Regions from separate parts of the Streptomyces sp. NPDC041968 genome, predicted to be linked through region 1. Evidence: riboswitches for the same ligand, from Rfam matches in the RefSeq annotation. Region 1 holds a riboswitch; each other region holds the start of a gene.
What was found. A riboswitch is a leader RNA that binds a small molecule or an ion and turns the genes downstream of it on or off. The one in region 1 is predicted to bind cobalamin.
Positions count from the first base shown of each region.

Region 2: another riboswitch for cobalamin. It lies ahead of ACZ6EG_RS02595 (prenyltransferase/squalene oxidase repeat-containing protein); the one in region 1 lies ahead of ACZ6EG_RS12585 (GHMP family kinase ATP-binding protein).
Region 3: another riboswitch for cobalamin. It lies ahead of ACZ6EG_RS16800 (ribonucleoside-diphosphate reductase subunit alpha); the one in region 1 lies ahead of ACZ6EG_RS12585 (GHMP family kinase ATP-binding protein).
Region 4: another riboswitch for cobalamin. It lies ahead of ACZ6EG_RS00300 (cobalamin biosynthesis protein); the one in region 1 lies ahead of ACZ6EG_RS12585 (GHMP family kinase ATP-binding protein).

Region 1 is NZ_JBVJCB010000004.1:353,044-358,717, reverse strand. It holds gene ACZ6EG_RS12595 ((2Fe-2S) ferredoxin domain-containing protein) at 1-278, opposite strand, end outside; cobalamin riboswitch at 325-508, opposite strand; gene ACZ6EG_RS12590 (ferric reductase-like transmembrane domain-containing protein) at 537-1,520, opposite strand; cobalamin riboswitch at 1,729-1,960, shown strand; gene ACZ6EG_RS12585 (GHMP family kinase ATP-binding protein) at 2,193-3,062, shown strand; gene ACZ6EG_RS12580 (cysteine synthase family protein) at 3,059-4,081, shown strand; gene ACZ6EG_RS12575 (ATP-grasp domain-containing protein) at 4,078-5,328, shown strand; gene ACZ6EG_RS12570 (MFS transporter) at 5,321-5,674, shown strand, end outside.
Region 2 is NZ_JBVJCB010000001.1:560,628-566,301, reverse strand. It holds gene ACZ6EG_RS02610 (ABC transporter ATP-binding protein) at 1-351, opposite strand, end outside; gene ACZ6EG_RS02605 (energy-coupling factor transporter transmembrane component T) at 348-1,574, opposite strand; gene ACZ6EG_RS02600 (SCO2322 family protein) at 1,561-2,238, opposite strand; gene ACZ6EG_RS02595 (prenyltransferase/squalene oxidase repeat-containing protein) at 2,235-3,503, opposite strand; cobalamin riboswitch at 3,638-3,765, opposite strand; gene ACZ6EG_RS02590 (TetR family transcriptional regulator) at 3,756-4,436, opposite strand; gene ACZ6EG_RS02585 (glycosyltransferase family 4 protein) at 4,629-5,674, shown strand, end outside.
Region 3 is NZ_JBVJCB010000006.1:181,964-187,637, reverse strand. It holds gene ACZ6EG_RS16805 (ribonucleotide-diphosphate reductase subunit beta) at 1-513, opposite strand, end outside; gene ACZ6EG_RS16800 (ribonucleoside-diphosphate reductase subunit alpha) at 513-2,885, opposite strand; cobalamin riboswitch at 3,010-3,187, opposite strand; gene ACZ6EG_RS16795 (GNAT family N-acetyltransferase) at 3,215-3,721, opposite strand; gene mctP (monocarboxylate uptake permease MctP) at 3,794-5,404, opposite strand; gene ACZ6EG_RS16785 (DUF3311 domain-containing protein) at 5,401-5,658, opposite strand.
Region 4 is NZ_JBVJCB010000001.1:54,152-59,825, forward strand. It holds gene ACZ6EG_RS00280 (alpha/beta hydrolase family protein) at 1-524, opposite strand, end outside; gene ACZ6EG_RS00285 (class II aldolase/adducin family protein) at 765-1,442, opposite strand; gene ACZ6EG_RS00290 (inorganic phosphate transporter) at 1,660-2,895, shown strand; gene ACZ6EG_RS00295 (hypothetical protein) at 2,932-3,153, shown strand; cobalamin riboswitch at 3,305-3,444, shown strand; gene ACZ6EG_RS00300 (cobalamin biosynthesis protein) at 3,563-4,528, shown strand; gene ACZ6EG_RS00305 (cobyric acid synthase) at 4,525-5,674, shown strand, end outside.

The DNA of each region.
Region 1 (5,674 bases):
ACCAGTCCCAGCCAGACGGGCCGGGCTCCGGCGGCCCGGCCCTCCGCGGAGGGCTGTACGACGATGACGTTGGCCTGTGCGCAGACGTCGAGGCAGTCGGAGACGCGTACCGGTACCGCGGCGCGCAGGCGCTCGGTCTGGGCCGCGTGGTCCACGCCGGGCACTTTGGGGGTGCCGCAGCAGCAGTCGCGGCACACGACGACGCGGCACGGCACGCGGCCGGTGGCCGTGGCGGTCCTCGCGTCGTCCGTCGTTCGTCCGGCCGGCGTTGCGGGCATGCGGTGCCGTCCCTCTCTCCGGGGAGATCCGCCCCGGTGGTCCGTCGAGGAGGCGACCGCGTGAGTCTCCTGGCTCTCGGGTCGATGCTCGTCCCGGCCTTCCCACCCGTCGCTGGGCGGTGGCCTGTCGGGAGTCGCTCGCCGATCACAGTGGCGGGACCGCGCCGGATTCACACCGGCTTCCTCGTTCCGCCGTCGCCTTTGTCGCCGGCCATCCTGCCATCCCGGAACGCCGTGCCGCCCGCCCGGTGCCGGCCGTCAGTCCGTTTCCTGGGTGTGCGGGGCCGTCGCGGGCGGATCGTCCGGACGGGCCCGTCCGCCGTCACGGCCCGACACCACCACGATGACCAGCCCGATGACGACGGCTCCGGCGACGACCCGTCCCGCCGCCCGCACCCACCACCCCGGCCGGGTCGCGCCCTCGCCCGCGGGACCCAACCGCTCCGCCCGCCGGGCAGGTCTCAGCAGCCGCAGCAACAGCAGTGCGGCGATGGGAAGTTGCAGCAGCCACAGCACGGTGCGCGGCCACTCCCCGTACCAGACGTTGGTGCCGTACAGCAGCGTGTGCCACACGCTCAGCACGTAGACGACGATCACGAAGCGGTGCAGGCGTCGCCAGGTCCTCGCTCCGAAGCGGTGCCGGACGTAGAACAGCAGCCCGAGCGGGACCGCCAGGTACAGGGCGCCCTGTCCGATCGGGATGGCGATCCGGCCGGTGCCGGAGTCGTACCAGAGGGGGACGAAGCTGTCGGCGAAGCCCACCCACAGCCGCTCGGCCCAGTCCAGTGCCGTCTCGTAGCGCACGAGTTCCGCGGCGAACATCAGCGCGTGCGCGAACATCAGCGCCATCGTGGTCAGGCTCGTGGTGCGGTGCCAGCGCTCCAGCACCTGCCGGGAGACCGGCAGCCGGGCGGGGCGCGGCCCCGACAGCAACAGGCCGAAGATCACCGTGCACCAGGCCCACAGCAGTCCCGACCAGCCGAAAGCCTGGCTGAGCAGGTACATCCAGTAGGTACGGGCATCGTCCATGAACGGCATCACCGCGACGGTGTCCGAAGCACCCGACTCCATGCGCGCCCACAGCAACGCGAAGACGAGCGCCGTCACCACCACCGCCGCGGTGGCGTCCGGCAGGGCGGAGCGAAGATCGGCGCGCAGAGCGACGCGGTCACCGGGAGGGCGCGGCAGTCCGGGCGGGGTCCCTACCGCCCCGTCCTCGTCCGGCCTGGTGTCTGACGTCATCAGGGGCCTCCCGGGCACGGGCCACCGCGGCAACGGTGTGCGTGTGTCGTGAGGCAACAAGTCTGGCTGATGGGGCGAGGAACCTCAGAGGTGCTATCCGGCCAGAGCCGTCACGACAACGACACCCGGAGACCCACCTGTTTCTGCCTCCCCTCCACTTTCAAGACAACCGCCGGAGCCCTACTTTCGCAGGGGTCAAGAGCCCCTCTACGCTGATGCACGCAGTCGGTTCGCGCCTCCCGTCCGCCCGGACGCCCGAAGCGTGACGCAAGAGGGAACCCGGTGCGAGTCCGGGGCTGTCCCGCAGCGGTGAGTGGGAACGAGAGCCGTCGATGTCACTGGGCCCGTGTCAGGGCCGGGGAAGAGACGGCCGGTAGGTGTCCGCCCTCCCGGCGGACGTGCCCGCGAGTCCGAAGACCTGCCACTGCGCCCGCGTCCCGCGCGGGCTGTGCACGTGACCTCGTGGACTGGGTCGGCGGTATGGGCGGTCGTACGTCGTGCGTGTGGCCGCGCCTCCCTCCCTGTCGGTGTTCAAGGCCCGGTACGGAGGAGGACGGTGTGCGGGATCCAGCCGGTTCGCGGCGGCCGTACCGGCCCCGGGCCGACACGCCGTCCGACGGACCGGGGCGCACCCTCCCCGGCCCCGGCGCGGGCGCTCCGCAAGAACCGGACGTGTCCGACGGCACGGTGTCCGGTGTCTGCCACGGCACTCTGGGCGAGCTGTACCAGGGCCCGTTGCGAGCGGGCTCCGATCCCGAGATCGCCGTGGTGTCCTTTCCGGTGGACCGTCACTCCTGGGTGTACTTCACCCCGCGGACGGCGACCGGGGCACCGCGACCGTCGGCGCTGGGGGAGAAGTCGGCGACGGCGGCCCGGCTCTTCCTGGACCACTACGGCCTCTCCCTGCCCCCGGGCGACTGGCACACCCACTCCGAACTGCCGGTGGGCGTGGGGATGGCCAGTTCGACGGCGGACATCGTGGCGACCCTGCGCTGTCTGTTCCGCGTCTTCTCCCTGCCGTACGACGCGGACGTGGTCCTCGGCGTCCTGGCGGACATCGAGCGCGCCGACAGTGTCTTCCTCGACGAGTTCGCCCTGTATCTCAGCGGCCGGCACCGGGTGGTGCGGCGACTCGGCCCGGACATCGGGTTCCACACCGCCTTCGTCACGGAACCCGGCACCGTGGACACCGCCGCCGTCACTCCCCTCCTGCTGGACCACTACCGGCGCCGCGGCGACGAGTACCAGCGGTGCCTCACCGATCTGGTGAAGGGCTTCGACTCGGGCGACCCGGCCGCCGTCGCCCGGGCCGCCACGGTCAGCGCCGCGCTGTCCCAGGAGGTGCTGCCCAAGGCGACCTTCCCCAGCCTGCGGGCCCAGCGTGAGCGGTTCGGCGCCGACGGCGTCTTCGTCGCCCACACCGGCTGCCTGGCCGGCTATCTCTTCACCTCGCGCCCCCGCGCCGAGGTCAAGTCCGAACTGTCCGCGTTCTTCCGCTCGCTCGGCCACCAGTGCACCTTCGCCCAAGGAGGCTACGGGTGATCCACCCCCACATCGCCGACGCCCTGAAAGTCCCCGACCTCGTCCGGCTCACCGACGGCCTGGTCCTGCTGCGGTTCGAGTCGATGAAGATCTACTCGGCCCTGGCCGCCGTCCGCCACCTGCTGGAGCGGGGCACCGTCCGTCCGGGCCAGACCCTGGTCGACAGCTCCAGCGGCATCTACGCCTACGCCCTCGCCCTGGCCTGCCACCGGTACGGCATGCGGTGCCACATCGTCGCGTCCACCACCGTCGACGCCACCACCCTCGCCCAGCTGGAGATACTGGGCAGCACCGTGGAGCAGGTCAGACCGTCGCGGAACCTCAAGCTCGACCAGGAACTGCGGGTGCGACGGGTGCGGGAGATACTCGCCGAGCGGCCCGGACACCACTGGATGCGCCAGTACCACGACGACGTCCACTACCTCGGCTACCAGGAGGTCGCCGACCGGATCGCGGCGGACTTCCCGGGCGCGCCGCTGACCGTCGTCGGCGGGGTGGGCTCCGGAGCCTCGACCGGCGGCATCGTGGAACGCCTGCGCGCCGCGGACCCTTCCGTGCGCCTGGTCGGCGTCCAGCCCTTCGGCAGCGTCACCTTCGGCAGCCAGGACCATCACGACCCCGAGGCGATCATCGCCGGCATCGGTTCGTCGATCGTCTTCGACAACGTCCGCCACCACCTCTACGACACCGTGCACTGGCTGGACTTCACCCACGCCATGTCGGGCGCCGTCGCCCTGCTGCGCGAGCACGCGGTGTTCGCCGGGCTGTCCACCGGGGCCGGCTACCTGACGGCGACGTACGAGGCCCGCCGCCACCCCGACCGCGTGCACCTGGTGATCGGGGCCGACACCGGACACCGCTACGTGGAGCGCGTGTTCACCCGGCACGCCGAGGCCCTGGACCCGGCCGCGCTGAAGCCCGTCGAGGTCCGTGCGCCGCAGGAGATGACCATGCCCTGGTCGAGGATGGCGTGGCAGCGCACCCCCTGCCCCGCCGGCCGGACGGAGAGCGCCGTATGACCGTGGCCTGCCTGGAGTCGCTGACCTTCGGCCTCGGCCACCTGGTCCGCGCCGCCGACCTGCTCGGCGAGCGGCTGCTGCTCCTCACCCGGGACCCCGCCTACTACGCCCACGAACTGGACCGGCTGCCCGCCGGCGCCCTCGACGTCGTCGTGACCGACACCTTCGACGTGGACGGGGTGGCCGGTCTGCTCGGGCGCGATCCGGGGCTGCGCGGCCTGATCAGTTCCACCGACACGTGGACCCTGGCCGGCGCCGCCCTCGCCGAACGCCTCGGCCTGCCGGGTCTCGAGCCGGCCGTCCTGCGGTTGACCCGGGACAAGGCCGCCGTACGCGACCGGCTGTACGGCGCGGGTCTCACCCGTGCGAGGGCCTTCGAGAGCACCGAGGCGGACCGCGAGGCCCGCGGACCGCTGCTCAAGGAGGTCGGACTGCCGCTCGTCCTCAAGGACACCGCGGGCACCGGGAGCCAGAACGTGTGGCTGGTCCGTGACGAGGGCGAGCTGGACGCGGCGTTGGCGCAGGCGTCCGGTCGGGAGCTGAAGGGGCGGTTGTTCGCCGAGCCGTACTTCAGCGGACCGGTGTACAGCGCCGAGACGCTCACCTGGGACGGCAGCACCCGGCTGCTGGGCGTCTCCAGTCGGCTGATGTCACCGGAGCCGCGCTTCAGGGAGGAGATCACCGCCTTCCCCGTCGCCTTCCCGGGACCGCTGCGGACATCGCTGGAGGGCTGGCTCGACCGGGTGCTCGCCGCCATCGGCTACACCGACCGGTTCGCCCACGTGGAGTTCGTGCTGACCACCGACGGCCCGGAGGTGGTGGAGGTCAACCCCCGCATCGGAGGCGCGCTGGTCGGGGAGGGCCTGTGCCGGGCACTCGGCGTCAACGTGTACGAGGCGATGGTCGAGGCCGCGCTGGGCCGCCGCCCGCGTCTCATGGACGCGTCCCTGCCCGGCGGTCCGGCCGTCGCCTTCGTCCTCGGCTATCCGGCCGCACCCGGCGTCTTCACGGGCGTCGCCGGACTCGACCGGCTCGCCGACATGCCGGGAACACCCGCCTGGTACCCGGTCAAGCGGGTCGGCGACCCCATCGAGCACCTGGGCGACAGCCGTGGCTACGCGGGCATCGTCTACGCCGAGGCCGAGACCGCCGAACTCGCCACCCACCGCGCGGTGGCCGCCGCGGGCGCCCTGCGGGTGCTCACCGACCCCTTCCCCGAGGCCGGTCGGGCGGCGCCCGGTGGGTGAGCGCACCACCCGGGGAACGGGACGGCGGGCCTCGCTGTTCCCGCTGAGCGGCCCCCTGCGGTTCCTCCTGCTCAGCTCGTTCCTCATTCCGCTCGGCAGCTTCATGGTCCTGCCGTTCATGTCGGTTTTCCTGCACGAACGGCTCGGGATGGGGCTCGGCGCGGTCGGCGTCGTCCTGGCGGCGGCCTCGCTCGTGCAGTTCTCCGGCGGCATCGTCGGCGGCGCCCTCGCGGACCGGATCGGGCTGCGCCGCACGATGCTGTGGGCCCTCGTCGTACGCACCGCCGGTTTCGCCGGGTTCCTGCTGGCCCTGCGCTGGCCGCCGCTGGCGGTCTGGGCGCTGGTC
Region 2 (5,674 bases), on a different contig from region 1:
CACGTCCGGAGGGAGGCCGAGGGACTCCATGCCGTAGGCGAGTTCGTCCTCGACGGTGTCCGTCACGAAGTGGGAGAGCGGGTCCTGGCCGACGGAGCCGACCACGTCGGCGAGTTCGCGCGGCTTGTGGGTGCGGGTGTCGCGGCCGGCCACGGTGACCCGGCCGCTCAGCGTGCCGCCGGTGAAGTGCGGCACGAGGCCGCTGACGGCACCGAGCACGGTGGACTTGCCGACGCCGGACGGACCGGCGAGCAGGACGAGTTCGCCTTCGGGAACCTCGAAGTCGATGCCCCGGACGGTGGGCGCGGCCGCGCCGTCGTACGTGACCGACACGTCCTCGAAGCGGATCACGACGACTCCTTGGCGGGTACGGGATCGGGGGCGGGGGCGACGAACGCCGGAAGCAGGCCGATCAGTACGGCCGCCGCCGGCCACAGTGGCAGGGTGGGGGCGACCAGGGGGACCACTCCGGGGTGCAGGGCAGCCGGCTCGCGGGCGGCGGCGAGGAACATCAGGGCCGCGACCGCGACGCCGGAGGCGGTGACCAGCCAGGCGCGGGCGTCCCAGCGGTCGGGGCGGTAGCGGGTGCGAACGGTCCGGCGACCGCCGAGCCACAGCCCGGCCAGGGCCGCGGCGACGCCGAGCACGAGCACCGGGACGCCGTACGTGCCGCCCGCGGCGGTCAGCAGCCCGTACGTCCCCGCGCAGACGCCGAGCAGGCCGCCCAGGGTGAGCGCGGCGGTGGTCCGGCGTACGGGGGCGGGGACCTGGGCGGTGCGGCCGTAGCCGCGGGCGTCCATCGCGGCGGCGAGGGCGACGGAGCGCTCCAGCGCGCCCTCCAGCACCGGGAGTCCGACCTGGAGCAGGCCGCGCACACCCCTGTCGGGTCGCCCCCGCAGGCGGCGGGCGGCGCGCAGGCGCTGGACGTCGGCGATGAGGTTCGGGGCGAAGGTGAGGGCCACGACGACGGCCACGCCCATCTCGTACAGGGCGCCGGGGAGGGACCTGAGGAGGCGGGAGGGGTTGGCGAGGGCGTTCGCGGCGCCCACGCAGACCAGGAGGGCGGCCAGCTTCATCGCGTCGTACAGCGCGAAGGCGAGGCCCTCGGCGGTGACCCGGCCGCCGAGCCGGATGCCCTGCGCCCAGTCGGGGAGGGGGACTTCGGGGAGGGTGAAGAGGGTGTGCGTGCCGGGGATGGGGGAGCCCAGGACGGTGGTGAACAGCAGGCGGATGACCAGGACGGCCAGGGCGAGCTTGACGAAGGCGCCGTAGGAGCGGGACCAGGGGGCGTGGGGGCGGCGGGTGATGACCACGTAGGCGGAGACGGTGACGAGGAGGGCGAGGAGGAGGGGGTTGGTGGTGCGGGTGGCGGCGGTGCCGAGGGCCAGCGCCCAGAGCCACCAGGCGCCGGGGTGCAGGCTCTCGGGGCGGTGGCGGGGGGCGGGGCCGCCCGCCCGGGCCGCCGGAGCCTCCCCGGCGGGTGCGTATCCGGCCTCCGCCCGGGTCGCGGCGGTGCGACCGCCCGCGGCCGGGACGTGCGCCGGGGTGCCGGGGGCAGGGTCAGTCGGTGGCATTCCGGCGCCGCCTCGCCTGCCAGGTCGCCGCTCCGGCGAGGACCGCCACCAGGGCGATGCCCGCGTAGAGGCCGACCGAGGGGCCGTCGTCGTCCCGGGTACTCGTCCCGTCCGCGGCCGCCGTCGCCGTCGGCTGCTCCTTCTTCCCCTCCTGCTTCTGCCCCTGCCCCGACACCTGGTCGCCGCAACCCGCCTTCGGGTACCCCGCGATGGCGCACAGCAGGGCGTTGGTGTCGTAGCGCAGGGGGCCCGCGACGGCGGCCAGGGCGTCGGCCGTCGTCGCGTCGGGGGAGACCCGGGCGCAGGCCGTGCGCGGAGCCGGTGGGTTCTCGCCGGCCGGGGCGTCGGACGCGGTGCCGAAGTCGAGGACGAGGGCGACGCGCTTGCTGCCGTCCTCGGCCGGTGTCTTCGCGCAGATCGACGCGAAGCCGGCGGTGCCGCGCGGCTGGGCCGCGTCGTCCGAGTTCTCGCTCACCGAGAAGCGGAAGCCCTGGACGTCGCCGTCGGAGGGGCGGACGAGGGACGGGCCCTGGGTGGCGTAGATCCACCGGTCGCCGTCGCGGTCCCAGAAGGACCAGTAGCGGTAACCGGCGGCCTGCGCCTGGCCCGCGGTCCCGATCAGCAGGAACGCGGCCAGGAAGAGGAGGACGACGCGGCGCCTCACGGCTGCCGCTTCTTGTTGCGGCCGCTCAGCAGGAAGCCGACGCCGATGCCGAAGACCAGGCAGACGCCGACGAACCACCAGACGCCGAAGCCGGAGTCGTCCTTCTCGTCGTTCTCCTTCGCACCGTCCTCGTCGCTCGCGGTGGCGCTGTCGCTCACCTTGCCGCCCTGCGGGCTCGGACCCGTCGCGTTCAGCGCCGCCACCAGGTCGGTGCCGCCGAAGGCACGCGGGTCGGTGCCGGTGGCGTGGGCGGCGAGGATCAGCTGGGCGTAGGCGGCCGGGCCGCTCTGCGCGGCCCACTTGGCGCTGTTCTTCTCCAGCCACGCCAGCGGCTTCGCCGCCTGGTCGGCACCGCCCTGCGCGGCGAGTGCGACGACCGCGTCGGCGGTGTTGCCGTAGTCGGGCTGGTCGGCGGAGCCGCCGAGGGCGGACGTGAGGTGGCCCTTCTCGGCGACGGCCGCGGCGAGGTGGGCGGCGCCGTTCGCGGCGGCCTGCTCGCGGGTGGGCTTCTTCGCGTCGGTGCAGGTGGCGGCGGCGGACTTCGCACCGGCCTCGGTGACCAGGCCCTTGCCGAGCGCGCCGAGGACACCGGCGGCCGTCGCGTCCGCGTTGGCGAGCAGCTTGCCGTCCTTGTCGGGCTGGAAGGCGAAGGCGCCCGCGCCCTTGTCCGCGGCACAGGGCAGCGCGAACGTCAGCAGGGCGTCGTACGGCGACCTGCCGTCCTTGACGACCTGCTCGGGGTCGCTCTCCGTGGCGGTCAGCGCGCCGATGACGACGGACGTGGAGTTGGCGTCGCTGGGGCCGCCGGGGGTGTAGCCCCAGCCGCCGTCCTCGTTCTGCACGGACTTCAGCCACTCGAGGGCGGACTCGACGACGTCGCCGTGCCCGCCGACGGCCCACAGCGCCTGGACGGCGGCAGCCGTGCTGTTGGTGTCGACCATGGTCTTGGCGTCGCAGGCCTTGGCCGGGTCGGCCCGGTACGGGGCGAAGGCGCCGCTCGCGCACTGCTGCCCGGTGAGCCACTCCACGGCGGCCGGCGACGGGACCACGCCCACGGTGTCCTGGGCGAGCAGCGCGAGGGACTGCCGCCAGACGCCGTCGTACTGGGGGTCGGCGGTGCCGTACAGCCCGGAGGACCCGGACGTGGCCGGGGCGGACGCGGAGGCGGACGGTGACGGATCGGCGGCGACCGCGGGCGCGGCGGCGGCGCCGATCACGGCTATGGCGGCCAGGGCCGCGGCGCTGCTGCGACGGCGGACGTTCATGATCGGCGGGTGCCTTTCCCTGCGCGGAGTCGGGCAGCACGGGCACCCCCGGGCGGCTCGGCCCCGTATGCCTCGACGGTGCCCGTGCGCCGGCGGGTGCCGGACACGTGAGCCGGTCACGTCCGCCCGGGGCAGTCCGGCTCACCGGCCGCGCGGGCCCTCACGGGGTGCGGCGAACGGCTCACGGTTGCGGGTCAGCGCCGGAATTGCACCGGCTTCCCCCCGTACGGGTGTGATGACGACGCGGCCACTTTACCCGGAGGCGACAGGGCCGGTCCGGGGCGCCCGTCCGCCCGCCCCGGGGCCCGCCAGGTCGATCAGCCGGCACACCGTCTCGATGTCCGCGCCCACCTGCGCGAGCGACGCCCGGCCGGAGAGCCAGGCGATCAGGGTGGAGTGCCAGGTGTGCTCGACGACGCGGACCGCGGAGAGCTGCTCGGCGGTGGGGGCCTCCGGTCCGCCCATCGCGTCCAGGATGATCGCCGTGGTCTGCCGGGAGACCTGGTCGACCTCCGGGGAGACGCTGCGGTCGGCGAAGGTCAGGGCCCGGGTCATCGCCTCGGCCAGCCGTGGTTCGCGTTGCAGGGCGGCGAAGGCCCGCATCAGCGTCTGCGCCACCCGGTCGGCCGCCGTGGCCCCGGTCGGCGGGCTCTTGCGCAGGGTGCCGTGCAACTGCTCCAGCTGGTCGTGCATGGTCGCGACCAGCAGATGGACCTTGGACGGGAAGTACCGGTAGAGCGTGCCGAGGGCGACCTGCGAGGACTCCGCTACCTCCCGCATCTGCACCGCCTCGAAGCCGCCCCGGCAGGCCAGCCGGGCGGTCGCGTGCAGGATGCGGCGGCGCCGGGCCCGCTGCCGCTCGGTGAGCGGCGGGCCGGCGGGCCGACGCGCCGGACGGGAGGCTTCCGCTTCCGGGTTCTCCACCTCGGCCACCTCCTCCCCCTCGTCCGGCCCGCCGGGCGCCGCACGGGGCGCCCGGCCGTGGCGTGAATCACCTGATCCACTCGTCACAGCGCACCTACCTGCCGGTAGATTCGGAGCCTCTGACGATCAAGTCTGAAACTTGTTCTAGATTAACGTCCCGGCATAGTGTCGCGGGACAATGCAGTGAGAAGGGGGCCCCGAGTGACCGCTGAGGCCAGTCGGACGGGTGCCCGTCCCGAGCCCGCCGCCGACGGCATGCGACCGCTCCGCATCGCGCTCCTCACCTACAAGGGGAACCCGTTCTGCGGCGGCCAGGGCGTCTACGTGCGTCACCTCTCCCGCGAACTGGCCCGCCTCGGCCACCGGGTGGAGGTCATCGGCGCCCAGCCCTACCCCGTGCTGGACGAGGGTCTCGGGGACCGGCTGTCCCTCACCGAGCTGCCCAGCCTCGACCTCTACCGCCAGCCCGACCCCTTCCGCACCCCGAAGCGCGACGAGTACCGCGACTGGGTCGACGCGCTGGAGGTCGGCACGATGTGGACCGGCGGCTTCCCCGAGCCGCTGACCTTCTCGCTGCGCGCCCGCCGCCATCTGCGCGCCCGCCGCGGCGACTTCGACGTCGTCCACGACAACCAGACCCTCGGCTACGGGCTGCTGGGTGACGTGGGCGCCCCCCTGGTCACCACGATCCACCACCCCATCACCGTCGACCGGCAGCTCGAACTCGACGCCGCGGACGGCTGGAAGCGCCGGTACTCCGTGCGCCGCTGGTACGCCTTCACCCGCATGCAGAAGCGCGTCGCCCGCCGCCTGCCCTCGGTGCTCACCGTCTCCGGCACCTCCCGCCGGGAGATCATCGACCACCTCGGCGTCCGGGACGACCGTGTCCACGTCGTCCACATCGGCGCCGACACCGACCTGTTCTCGCCCGATCCGTCGGTGCCCGTGGTGCCGGGCCGGATAGTGACGACGTCCAGCGCGGACGTGCCGCTCAAGGGCCTGGTCTTCCTCGTCGAGGCGCTGGCGAAGACGCGCACCGAGCACCCCCGCGCGCACCTCGTCGTCGTCGGCAAGCGGCCCGCCGAAGGGCCCGTCGCGCAGGCCATCGAGCGGTACGGGCTCGAAGGCGCCGTCGAGTTCGTCAAGGGCATCACGGACGCCGAACTGGTCGACCTGGTGCGCTCCGCCGAGGTCGCGTGCGTGCCGTCGCTGTACGAGGGGTTCTCGCTGCCGGCCGCCGAGGCCAT
Region 3 (5,674 bases), on a different contig from region 1:
GCGGCGGTCGGCCCGGCTCTCCAGCCGGTCGATCGACTCGACCGAGTCCATCCACTTGAAGCAGAACCCGGCCTTCTCGCGGATGGAGGGGATGTTCTCCACGGCCGCGAAGGCGGCGGCGCGGTCCTCCGGGTCGGGCAGGTAGGTGTCCAGCAGCGTCAGGTAGAACTGGACGTGCACGGCCTCCTCGAAGAGCTGGCGGGACAGGTACAGCCGCGCCTCGGGGGAGTTGATGTGCTTGTAGAGGGTGAGCACCAGGTTGTTCGCGACGATCGAGTCGCCGGTGGCGAAGAAGGCCACCAGCCGGCCGATCAGGTGCTGCTCCATGGGGCTGAGCTTCGCCAGGTCGGCGACGTCCGAGTGGAGGTCGACCTCCTCGACGTGCCAGGTGTTCTTGATGGCGTCCCGGTAGCGCTCGTAGAAGTCCGGGTAGCGCATGGGGCGCAGGGTCAGTTCGAAGCCCGGGTCGAGCAGGTTCTTGGTGGCGGGGGTCGCGGGGATCTCGGTGGTCATTACTGGCAGGCCTCGCAGGACTCGGGGTTCTCCAGGGAGCAGGCGACCGCTTCGGGATCGGGGGTCTGCTGTGCGGGGACGGTGGCCCGGGCGGCGGCGCGGGCGATGCGGGTCGCCGGGCGGGAACGCAGGTAGTACGTGGTCTTCAGGCCCTGCTTCCAGGCGTACGCGTACATCGAGGAGAGCTTCCCGATGGTCGGCGTCTCCAGGAACAGGTTCAGCGACTGGGCCTGGTCGAGGTAGGGGGTGCGGGCGGCGGCCATGTCGATCAGGCCGCGCTGCGGGATCTCCCAGGCGGTGCGGTACAGGGCGCGGACGTCCTCGGGGATCCAGGAGAAGCCCTGCACCGAGCCGTTGGCCTCGCGCAGCGCCTCGCGGGTGCGGGCGTCCCACACGCCGAGCCGCTTGAGGTCGTCCACCAGGTACGAGTTGACCTGGAGGAACTCGCCGGAGAGCGTCTCGCGCTTGAACAGGTTGGACACCTGCGGCTCGATGCACTCGTAGGCGCCCACGATCGAGGCGATGGTGGCGGTCGGGGCGATCGCCAGGAGCAGGGAGTTGCGCAGGCCGGTGGTGGCCATGCGCGCGCGCAGCGCGGCCCAGCGCTCGGGCCAGGCGGCCTCGACGCCGTAGTGGTCGGGGTGCAGCACGCCCCGGGCCGTACGGGTCTTCTCCCAGGCCGGCAGCGGGCCGTTGCGCTCGGCGAGGTCGGTGGAGGTCTCGTAGGCCGCGAGCATGATGCGCTCGGCGATGCGGGTGGAGAGGGCCTTCGCCTCGGGGGAGTCGAAGGGCAGGCGCAGCCGGAAGAAGACGTCCTGCAGGCCCATCGCGCCGAGGCCCACCGGGCGCCAGCGGGCGTTGGAGCGGCCCGCCTGCTCGGTCGGGTAGAAGTTGATGTCGACGACCCGGTCCAGGAAGGTGACGGCGGTGCGGACGGTGGCGTCCAGCCGCTCCCAGTCGAGGTCGCCCGCGGCCACGTCGACGAAGGCGCCGAGGTTGACCGAGCCCAGGTTGCAGACCGCCGTCTCCCCGTCGTCGGTGACCTCCAGGATCTCCGTGCAGAGGTTGGAGGAGTGGACGACGTGGCCCGGCTCGGCGGTCTGGTTGGCGGTGCGGTTGGCGGTGTCCTTGAAGGTCATCCAGCCGTTGCCGGTCTGCGCGAGGGTACGCATCATGCGCCCGTACAGCTCACGGGCGGGCAGCGTCCTGCGGGCCAGCCCCGCCGCCTCCGCCGCGCGGTACGCCGCGTCGAACTCCGCGCCCCAGAGGTCGACCAGCTCGGGCACGTCGGCGGGTGAGAACAGGGACCACTGCCCGTCGGCGTCCACCCGGCGCATGAACTCGTCCGGCACCCAGTGGGCGAGGTTGAGGTTGTGGGTGCGGCGGGCGTCCTCGCCGGTGTTGTCCCGCAGCTCCAGGAACTCCTCGATGTCGGCGTGCCAGGTCTCCAGGTAGACCGCCGCGGCGCCCTTGCGCCGGCCGCCCTGGTTCACGGCGGCGACCGAGGCGTCGAGCGTCTTCAGGAACGGGACGATGCCGTTGGAGTGCCCGTTGGTGCCGCGGATGAGCGAGCCGCGGGAGCGGATGCGGGAGTAGGCGATGCCGATGCCGCCGGCGTGCTTGGAGAGGCGGGCCACCTGGTGGAGGCGGTCGTAGAGGGAGTCCAGCTCGTCCTTGGGGGAGTCGAGGAGGTAGCAGGACGACATCTGGGCGTGCCGGGTGCCGGAGTTGAAGAGGGTGGGGGAGGAGGGCAGGTAGTCGAGGCGGCTCATCAGCCCGTAGAGGGCGGCCACCTCGTCGGCCGAGCGGGCGGTGTCGTCCTCGGCGAGCCCGGCGGCCACGCGCAGCATGAAGTGCTGGGGCGTCTCGACCACCTTGCGGGTGATCGGGTGCCGGAGCAGGTAGCGGCTGTGCAGGGTGCGCAGACCGAAGTAGCCGAAGCGGTCGTCGGCGGCCGGGTCGATCAGCGCGTCCAGGCGCTCCGCGTGCCGCCGTACGAACGCGGCGGTGCGGTCGGCGATCAGGCCCTCGCGGTGACCGGTGGCGACCGACCCGGTGAAGGACGTGACGCCCTGGGAGGCGGCCTCGGCCCGGATGGTGAGGGTCAGCAGGCGGGCGGCGAGCCGGGAGTAGACCGGGTCCTCCGAGATCAGTCCGGCGGCGGCCTCGGTGGCCAGCTCGCGCAGCTCGGCCTCGTCCGCACGGGCGGACCGGCCGCGCAGCGCGGCGGCGGCGACCCGGCCGGGGTCGGCGCCCGGGAGGTCGGCGGTCAGCTCGGTCAGGGTCCGCAGCAACGCGGTACCGGGACCGTCCGGTTCCCCGGTCGCCGTCACCGGGGTCGCTGAAGCCGGATCGGCTGGCGCGATGGTCACGTGGAGCACTCCCTCGCTCGGCACGGGGCCCGGCGGAGGGCAGGAGGCAGTTCACGAGCGCGCACGGCGTCGCGTCCACCGGCCCACTCCACGAGACCCGGACGTCATGGCACCCGGGCCAAGGCGGCCGGGCGCACTGTCGGCAGGTCCTCGGACTCAAGCCCGTGCGCGGACACGTGGAGACGCGAACACGCACAAGTACACCGTTGCGGGACAGTTCCGGATTCGCACCGGATTCCCCTGCGGCGACAGCGAGCACGAGCATACATCTTGTGCCGGGTACCGCCAGCACCCCCAGATGTTGTGTCCGTGAGCGTGTCGGGAGGGTGTCAGAGCGTCAGTTCATAGGTGAGCAGGGTGAAGTCGTCCAGCTTCGGCAGGGGGTTCCAGTCGCGCTCCGGGGTGCGGGTGAAACCCAGGCGCGCGTAGAGGCGGTGGGCGCCGTGCATGGTGCGCTGGGTGGACAGCACGACCCGCGCGCAGCCCGGCACGGACCGGGCGCGGTCGACGCAGGCCCGCACCAGCGCCTCGCCGGCGCCGCGTCCGCGCGCCTCGCGGGCGACGGCGAGCATGCGTATCTCGGCCTCGCCGGGACGGGCGATGTCGGCCATCGGGCCACCGCGGGGCACGAAGGTGACGCCACCGAGCACACCGCCGTCCGATGCGGCGACCAGCACCTCGGCGGCGGCCGCCCGCCGGGCCACGGCGCGCAGCTCGTGGAGGTAGGCGTCGTCCTCCCCGAAGTCGAGGAGGCCGTCGCCCAGGTAGGCGCGCGCGGTGATCTCACCGAGGGTGTCGTACTCCTCGGCCGTGGCACGCCGGATCACGAAGTCCATGCCCCCGAGTGTGCCCGACGGGTACGACAGCGGGCCGCCGGATTTCTCCGACGGCCCGCCTGAGGGAGGGGGTCAGTGCGAGGTGCCCGCCGTGGCCGGCGGCAGTTCCGCCTCGACGCCGGGGTCGCCCGCGTCCGCCGTGTAGTCACCGGGCTTGGTCTCGTCGACGCCGTCGGGCGCCTTGAGCGCCCGCATGACGAAGGTCAGGACCACGGTGACCACCACGTTCAGCACGAAGGCGGTGAGGCCGATGTAGCCGATCTCACCGATGCCCGGGATCTCGTCGGAGGAACCGCCGAAGTGCTTCTGCGTCGGCGAGGCCACCCCGTACGCGGCGACCGTGCCGTAGACCATGCCGACCGCCCAGCCGCCGAGCAGGGCCCAGCGGTGGAACCAGCGGGTGAACAGGCCGCCCACCAGGGCCGGGAAGGTCTGCAGGATCCAGATGCCGCCGAGCAGCTGGAAGTTGATCGCGACCGTCTTGTCCATGCCGAGCACGAAGACCAGCGCGCCCACCTTCACCAGCAGGGACACCAGCTTGGAGACCTTCGTCTCCTGGGCCGGGGTGGCGTCCGGCTTGATGAAGTCCTTGTAGATGTTGCGGGTGAAGAGGTTGGCGGCCGCGATCGACATGATCGCCGCCGGGACCAGGGCGCCGATGCCGATCGCCGCGAAGGCCACACCGGCGAACCAGTCCGGGAACATGTTCTCGAAGAGCTGGGGGATCGCCAGCTGCCCGTTCTCCACCTTCACCCCGGCCGCGATCGCCATGAAGCCCAGCAGCGCGAGCAGGCCCAGCATCAGCGAGTACAGCGGCAGGATCGTGGTGTTGCGGCGGATCACCTCACGGCTGCGCGAGGACAGCGTCGCGGTGATCGAGTGCGGGTACATGAAGAGCGCGAGCGCGGAGCCCAGCGCCAGCGTGGCGTAGGTCCACTGGCCGCCGTGGTCCGGCGTCAGCGAGCCCTTGCCCGACTCGGTGAACTTGTCGCCCGCCGCCGCGAAGATGTCGTCGAAGCCGCCCAGCTTGATCGGGATGTAGATGATCGCCACCGCGATGACGATGTAGATCAGCGTGTCCTTCACGAAGGCGATCAGCGCGGGCGCGCGCAGCCCCGACGAGTAGGTGTACGCCGCCAGCACGCCGAAGGCGATCAGCAGGGGCAGGTCCTTGATGAACCAGTTGGTGTCCTCGCCGCCGCCGACGCCCATCACGTCCAGCACGGCCTGGATGCCGACGAGCTGGAGCGCGATGTACGGCATGGTGGCGAGGATGCCGGTCACGGCCACCGCCAGCGACAGCCCCTTCGAGCCGAACCGGCCGCGCACGAAGTCCGAGGTCGTCACGTAGCCGTGCTTGTGGGAGACCGACCACAGCCGGGGCAGGAAGGTGAAGATCAGCGGGTAGACCAGGATCGTGTACGGCACCGCGAAGAAGCCCGAGGCGCCGGCCGCGTAGATCGCCGCCGGCACGGCCACGAAGGTGTACGCCGTGTACAGGTCGCCGCCCAGCAGGAACCAGGTGACCCAGGTGCCGAACGAGCGGCCGCCCAGGCCCCACTCGTCGAGGCTGTGCTCGTTCTCGGCCCTGCGCCAGCGGGCGGCCAGGAAGCCCATGGCGGTGACGAGCAGGAAGAAGAAGATGAAGACGGCGAGTGCGACGCCGTTCACGCCGTCGTTCACCGGGAACCGCCTTCCCGGCGGGCGCGCTGGTCACGCTGCCACAGCTTGTAGGCGATCATCGTCAGCGCGGTGGAGAGCACCACCCACGCCATCTGGTACCAGTAGAAGAACGGGATGCCGATGAAGGCCGGGTCGGTCTTCGCGTACGAACCGACCCAGAGCATGGCGACGAACGGTGCGACAAGGCAGAGGCCGATGACGACGCGCACCGGCGTCACCACCGGCCCTCTGCTCACTTCTGGGGCTTGTGACATACGGCGGCTCCGTCCC
Region 4 (5,674 bases), on a different contig from region 1:
ATCAGGTTCATGGCGTGTTCGCGGGTGGCGGCCAGTCCGTGCACGGCGATGATCCACGTCGGGCGGGAGCCGGGCAGGAACCAGGCCGGCAGGGGGCCGAGTTCGCCGGGGACCTCGACGTCGGCGTGTTCGAGGTCGAGGGCGGTGCCCGGGTTGCCGACGTGGAGGTTCGGCGTGAACCAGGCGCGGTCGCCGGCCGCGAGGGTGCCGTGCGTGACCCGTTCGAGGCGGCGGACGACGGTGTCGGCGCCGTGTTCGACGGCGCCGAGGACCGGTCCGACCACCGCGTGGGAGCCGTCGCCTGCCAGGCCGTACCGGCCGGGGCGGAGCGCGGCGAGGTCCCGGGTGAGGGTGATCTGCCCGGCGGCGGTGCCGTGCACGGTGAGCCGGGGTTCGGTGGGCAGGGGCCTGCCCGGCGGCGCCTTGAGCGCGGCGTCGCTGGCGAGCCGGCCGACGGCGACGCTCGCCGCCCCTGCGGCCAGGGCTGCGGTGACGGCAGCGGCCGTCGCGGGGAGGATGCGCACGTTTCCCAGTTTCCCGAGGGACCGCGGAGTAAGCCACCGGGACGGCGGCGGGCGGTGCCGTCCGGGGCGGCCGGGCGCCGGTGCCGTGGTGCTGGTGGGTGCGCGGTGCGGACGGGACGCCCGCGTCCTTCGGCTCCAGCGACGACCTTGGGGCCGTTCGTGTCTCGTCCCCCTTCTGGCGTCCTCTCCCGCCTTCTCCCGTCGTGGCCCGCCGTCACGGTGACCGCCGAGCCAGGGCCGTCAGGTCCGCTGGCCGTACCCCCGGAGCCGCTCCGTCACCTCGGCGAGCTGCTCCTCGGTCAGCAGGGACGGGGAGCGGCCCGGCACCGCGGAGGCCGTCAGCCACAGGCGGCACATCCACTCCAGCTGGGCGGTGCGGTCGTAGGCCTGGTCCAGGGAGGCGCCGTAGGTGAGCGTGCCGTGGTTCTGCAGGAGGCAGCCGGTGCGGCCGGTGAGGGCGTCGAGCACGGCGCGGGCCAGTTCGTCGGTGCCGTAGGTCGCGTAGCGGGCGACCCGGACCGGGCCGCCCAGCGCGGCGGCCATGTAGTGGACCGGCGGGAGTTCGGGCACGAGCAGCGAGACCGCCGTCGCGTGCACGGCGTGGGTGTGGACGACGGCCCGGGCGTCGGTGGCGCGGTACACGGCGAGGTGCAGGGGCAGTTCGCTGGTGGGGACCAGCGTCCCGAGCACCTGCCGGCCGTCGAGGTCCACGCCGGTCGCGTCGGCCGGCGCCAGACGGTCGTACGGCACCCCCGAAGGGGTGACCAGCACCGTGTCGCCGACGCGCGCCGAGACGTTGCCGGAGGTGCCGACCACCAGTCCGTCCGCCACCGTCCGCCGGGCCGTGGCGACGAGAACCTCCCAGGCCTCGGCCACCTCCGGGTCCACCCGTCCGCCCGTCGATCGCGTCACAGTCACCAGCTCCTCCCCGCAGGCCGTGCACCCCTGCCGTCCCGTCGATCACCGATCCCCGGCGATCCTGCCAGGCACGTCTCCGCAGAGCATCGGCGCGGGCACGGAGCGGAAGGTGACGTCCCTCGTTCCGGTCACTGCGACGCCTATCCCAGTTCATCTTCCGTTCACTCTGGTTACCTACGTTCGACCAGCCAATGACCTCGAACGATTGCCTGGGTAAATGGAAAGCTTCTCGCTGATCCTCGCGATTGTGGTGGTAACCGCACTCGCGTTCGATTTCACGAACGGTTTCCACGACACCGCGAACGCGATGGCAACGACCATTTCGACCGGTGCGCTCAAGCCCAAGGTGGCGGTGGCGATGTCCGCCGTCCTCAACCTTGTCGGCGCCTTCCTCTCGGTGGAGGTCGCCAACACGATCTCCAAGGGTCTCGTCGACGAGACCGGCATCCGTCCCGAGGTCATCTTCGCCGCCCTCGTCGGCGCGATCCTCTGGAACCTGCTGACCTGGCTGGTCGGGCTTCCGTCCAGCTCCTCGCACGCCCTCATGGGCGGCCTGATCGGTGCCGCCGTCGCCTCGGCCGGCGTCGGCGCGGTCCACGGCGACGTGCTCGTCACCAAGGTCCTCCTCCCGGCGATCGCCGCCCCGCTGGTCGCGGGCATCGCGGCGATGCTGGGCGCGCGGCTGACGTACCGGCTCGGCCGCAAGGCCGACGGCAAGGCCGCCGCGAAGGGCTACCGCGCCGGGCAGATCGCCTCCGCCGGCCTCGTCTCGCTGGCCCACGGCACCAACGACGCCCAGAAGACGATGGGCATCATCACCCTGGCCCTGGTCGCGGGCGGCGCCCTCGCCCCGGACTCCGACCCGCCCATGTGGGTCATCCTGTCCGCGGGCATCGCCATCGCCCTCGGCACCTACCTCGGCGGCTGGCGCATCATCCGCACGATGGGCAAGGGTCTGACCGACCTCCAGCCGCAGCAGGGCTTCGCCGCCCAGACCAGCGCCGCCACGGTCATCCTGGCCTCCTCGCACCTCGGCTTCTCCCTCTCCACGACGCACTCGGTCTCCGGTGCGGTGATGGGCGCGGGCCTCGGCCGCAAGGGCGGCGTGGTGCGCTGGTCCACGGCGACCCGGATGTTCGTCGCGTGGGGCCTGACCCTGCCGGCCGCGGCCTTGGTCGCCGCGATCGCCGAGTGGGTCTGCGGCCTGGGCGACTGGGGCACCGCCCTCGTGGCCGTCTTCCTGATCGCCTCCAGCGCCGCCATCTGGAAGGTCTCCCGGCGCGAGGTCGTCGACCACACCAACGTCATCGACGAGCCCGAGCCGTCCGGTGTGGTGACCACGGCGATGGCCGCCGTCTCCCCGCCGCCGACCGGGGCGGCCGAGGAACTGGCCGCCGCCGTCCCGGCCGCCGCGCCCGACGCCAAGTCCCCGTCGGCCACCACCACCGTCTGAGCCCGCCCCCGGGTACGAAGGAAGAAGCGAACCTCCATGAGCATCGACTGGGCAGCTCTCGGCTCCGTCTTCGGAGTCAGCCTCGCGGCCACCGTGATCCTGGTGGGCCTGTTCACGCTCGGCATCGTCGGCCTCTCCCGCCAGGAGCGGGCCACCGCCCAGGGCGGCTCCGCGGCCCTCGCGGTCACCGGCGCGTACGCGTGCTTCGCGGCCTGCGCGGCGGCGGTGGCGTACGGCATCTACCTGATCGTCGCCTGAGCGTCGCGCGAACGATCACCGCACACCCGTGAGGCGGGGTGCGGGACGGACACCCACCGTCCCGCACCCCGCCTCTTCGCGTGCCGGCGCACACCACCCGCGTGTGGGGCTTCGCACACTCCCCCGTCGCAGGTCAACGCCAGGTTGACGGGTGTTCGCGGGCCGTGGTGGACTGCCGGAGCCATTACGGCGGCAGGAGAGGAAGCCCGGTGCGATTCCGGCGCGGTCCCGCCACTGTGACCGGGGAGCCCATCCCCGGGAGCCAGGAACTCTCACCGCCGGTCTCTTCCAGCCAGGGCGCGGACACCCTGAGTGAGGACGTATCGCCATGCGCGGCTGCCGTTCCAGGTACACCGGTGACTCCGGGTGCCCCAGCGACACCCTCCCCCGCCCCGCGGCCGGCTGAGCCGTGCGCGCCGAACGCGTCTTCGCGTACGGCGCCGCCGCCGGCCTCCTCGGCGACCTCCTCCTCGGCGATCCGCGCCGCGGGCACCCGGTCGCCGCGTTCGGCCGTGCCGCCGGTGCCGTGGAACGGGTGCTGTGGCGTGACCACCGGGGCCGGGGCGCGCTGCACACCGCCCTGTGCGCCGGTGGCGCCGCCGCCCTCGGGGCCTCCGCCGCACGCGCCGTACGCCGCTCCCCCGCCGCATCCGTCGCGCTGACCGGCGCCGCCACCTGGGCCGTCGTCGGCGGGACCTCGCTCGCCCGGGAGGCGCACGCCATCGGGCGGGCCCTGGAGGCCGGCGACGTCGAGGCGGCCCGGGCGCGGCTGCCGCACCTGTGCGGACGGGACCCGCAGGCCCTGGACGCCGACGGGATCGCCCGGGCCGTCGTCGAGTCCGTCGCCGAGAACACCTCGGACGCGGTGGTGGGCGCCCTCGTGTGGGGCGCCGTCGCCGGAGTGCCCGGGCTGCTCGGCTTCCGCGCGGTGAACACCCTGGACGCCATGGTCGGCCACAGGTCCGCCCGGTACCGCCGGTTCGGGTGGGCCTCGGCCCGGCTCGACGACCTCGCGGGCTGGCCCGGCGCCCGCCTGACCGCCGTCCTCGCCACCGTCGCCGGCGGCGATCCGCGGGGCGCCGTACGGGCGTGGCGTGCCGACGCCGGGCGGCACCCGAGCCCCAACGCCGGCCCCGTGGAGGCGTCGTTCGCGGGCGCCCTCGGCGTGCGGCTCGGCGGGACGCTCTCCTACGGCGGGCGGGTGGAGCACCGGCCCGTCCTCAACGGGGCGGCCGGTCGCGCCGTCCTGCCCGGTTCCGGCGACATCGACCGGGCCGTCCGGCTCTCCCGGCGCGTGGGCTGGCTGGCGCTGGGCGTGTGCGCCGGCGCACGGCTGCTCGCACGCCGGGCACTCACGAAGGGACGTGACTCATGAGCGGTGGCCTCCTCGTCGCCGGCACCACCTCCGACGCCGGCAAGAGCGTCGTCACCGCCGGGATCTGCCGCTGGCTGGTGCGGCAGGGCGTCAAGGTCGCGCCCTTCAAGGCGCAGAACATGTCGCTGAACTCCTTCGTGACCCGCGAGGGCGCGGAGATCGGGCGGGCGCAGGCCATGCAGGCCCAGGCGTGCCGGGTGGAGCCGACCGCGCTGATGAACCCGGTGCTGCTCAAGCCGGGGGGCGAGCGCAGCAGCCAGGTCGTGCTGCTCGGCAAGCCGGTCGGCGAGATGAGCGCCCGCGGCTACCACGGCGGGCGCCAGCGGCAGTTGCTCGGCACGGTGCTGGACTGCCTGGCCGAGCTGCGGGGCACGTATGACGCGGTGATCTGCGAGGGGGCGGGCAGTCCGGCCGAGATCAACCTGCGCCGGACCGACATCGTGAACATGGGGATCGCCCGGGGCGCCGGGTTCCCCGTGCTGGTCGTCGGCGACATCGACCGCGGGGGCGTCTTCGCCTCCTTCTTCGGCACGGTGGCCCTGCTGTCGTCCGAGGACCAGGCGCTGGTCGCCGGGTTCCTCGTCAACAAGTTCCGGGGCGACGTGTCGCTGCTGGAGCCCGGCCTGGACATGCTGCACGGCCTCACCGGGCGGCGGGCGTACGGCGTGCTGCCCTTCCGGCACGGCCTCGGGATCGACGAGGAGGACGGGCTGCGCGTGTCCCTGCGCGGGACGGTGCGGGAGTCGGTCGTCGCGCCGCCGGTCGGCGAGGACGTGCTGCGGGTCGCCGTGTGCGCCGTCCCGTTGATGTCCAACTTCACGGACGTGGACGCGCTCGCCGCCGAACCGGGGGTCGTGGTGCGGTTCGTGGACCGGCCGGAGGAGCTGGCGGACGCCGATCTCGTGATCGTGCCGGGTACCCGCGGGACGGTCCGGGCGCTCCGATGGCTGCGGGAGCGCGGGCTCGCGGACGCGCTCGTCCGCAGGGCCGCCGAGGGCCGCCCGGTGCTCGGGATCTGCGGGGGCTTCCAGTTGCTCGGCGAGCACATCGAGGACGAGGTCGAATCGCGCGCCGGGCACGTGGACGGGCTCGGAGTGCTGCCCGTGCGGGTGCGGTTCGCCCACGAGAAGACCCTCGCCCGGCCGG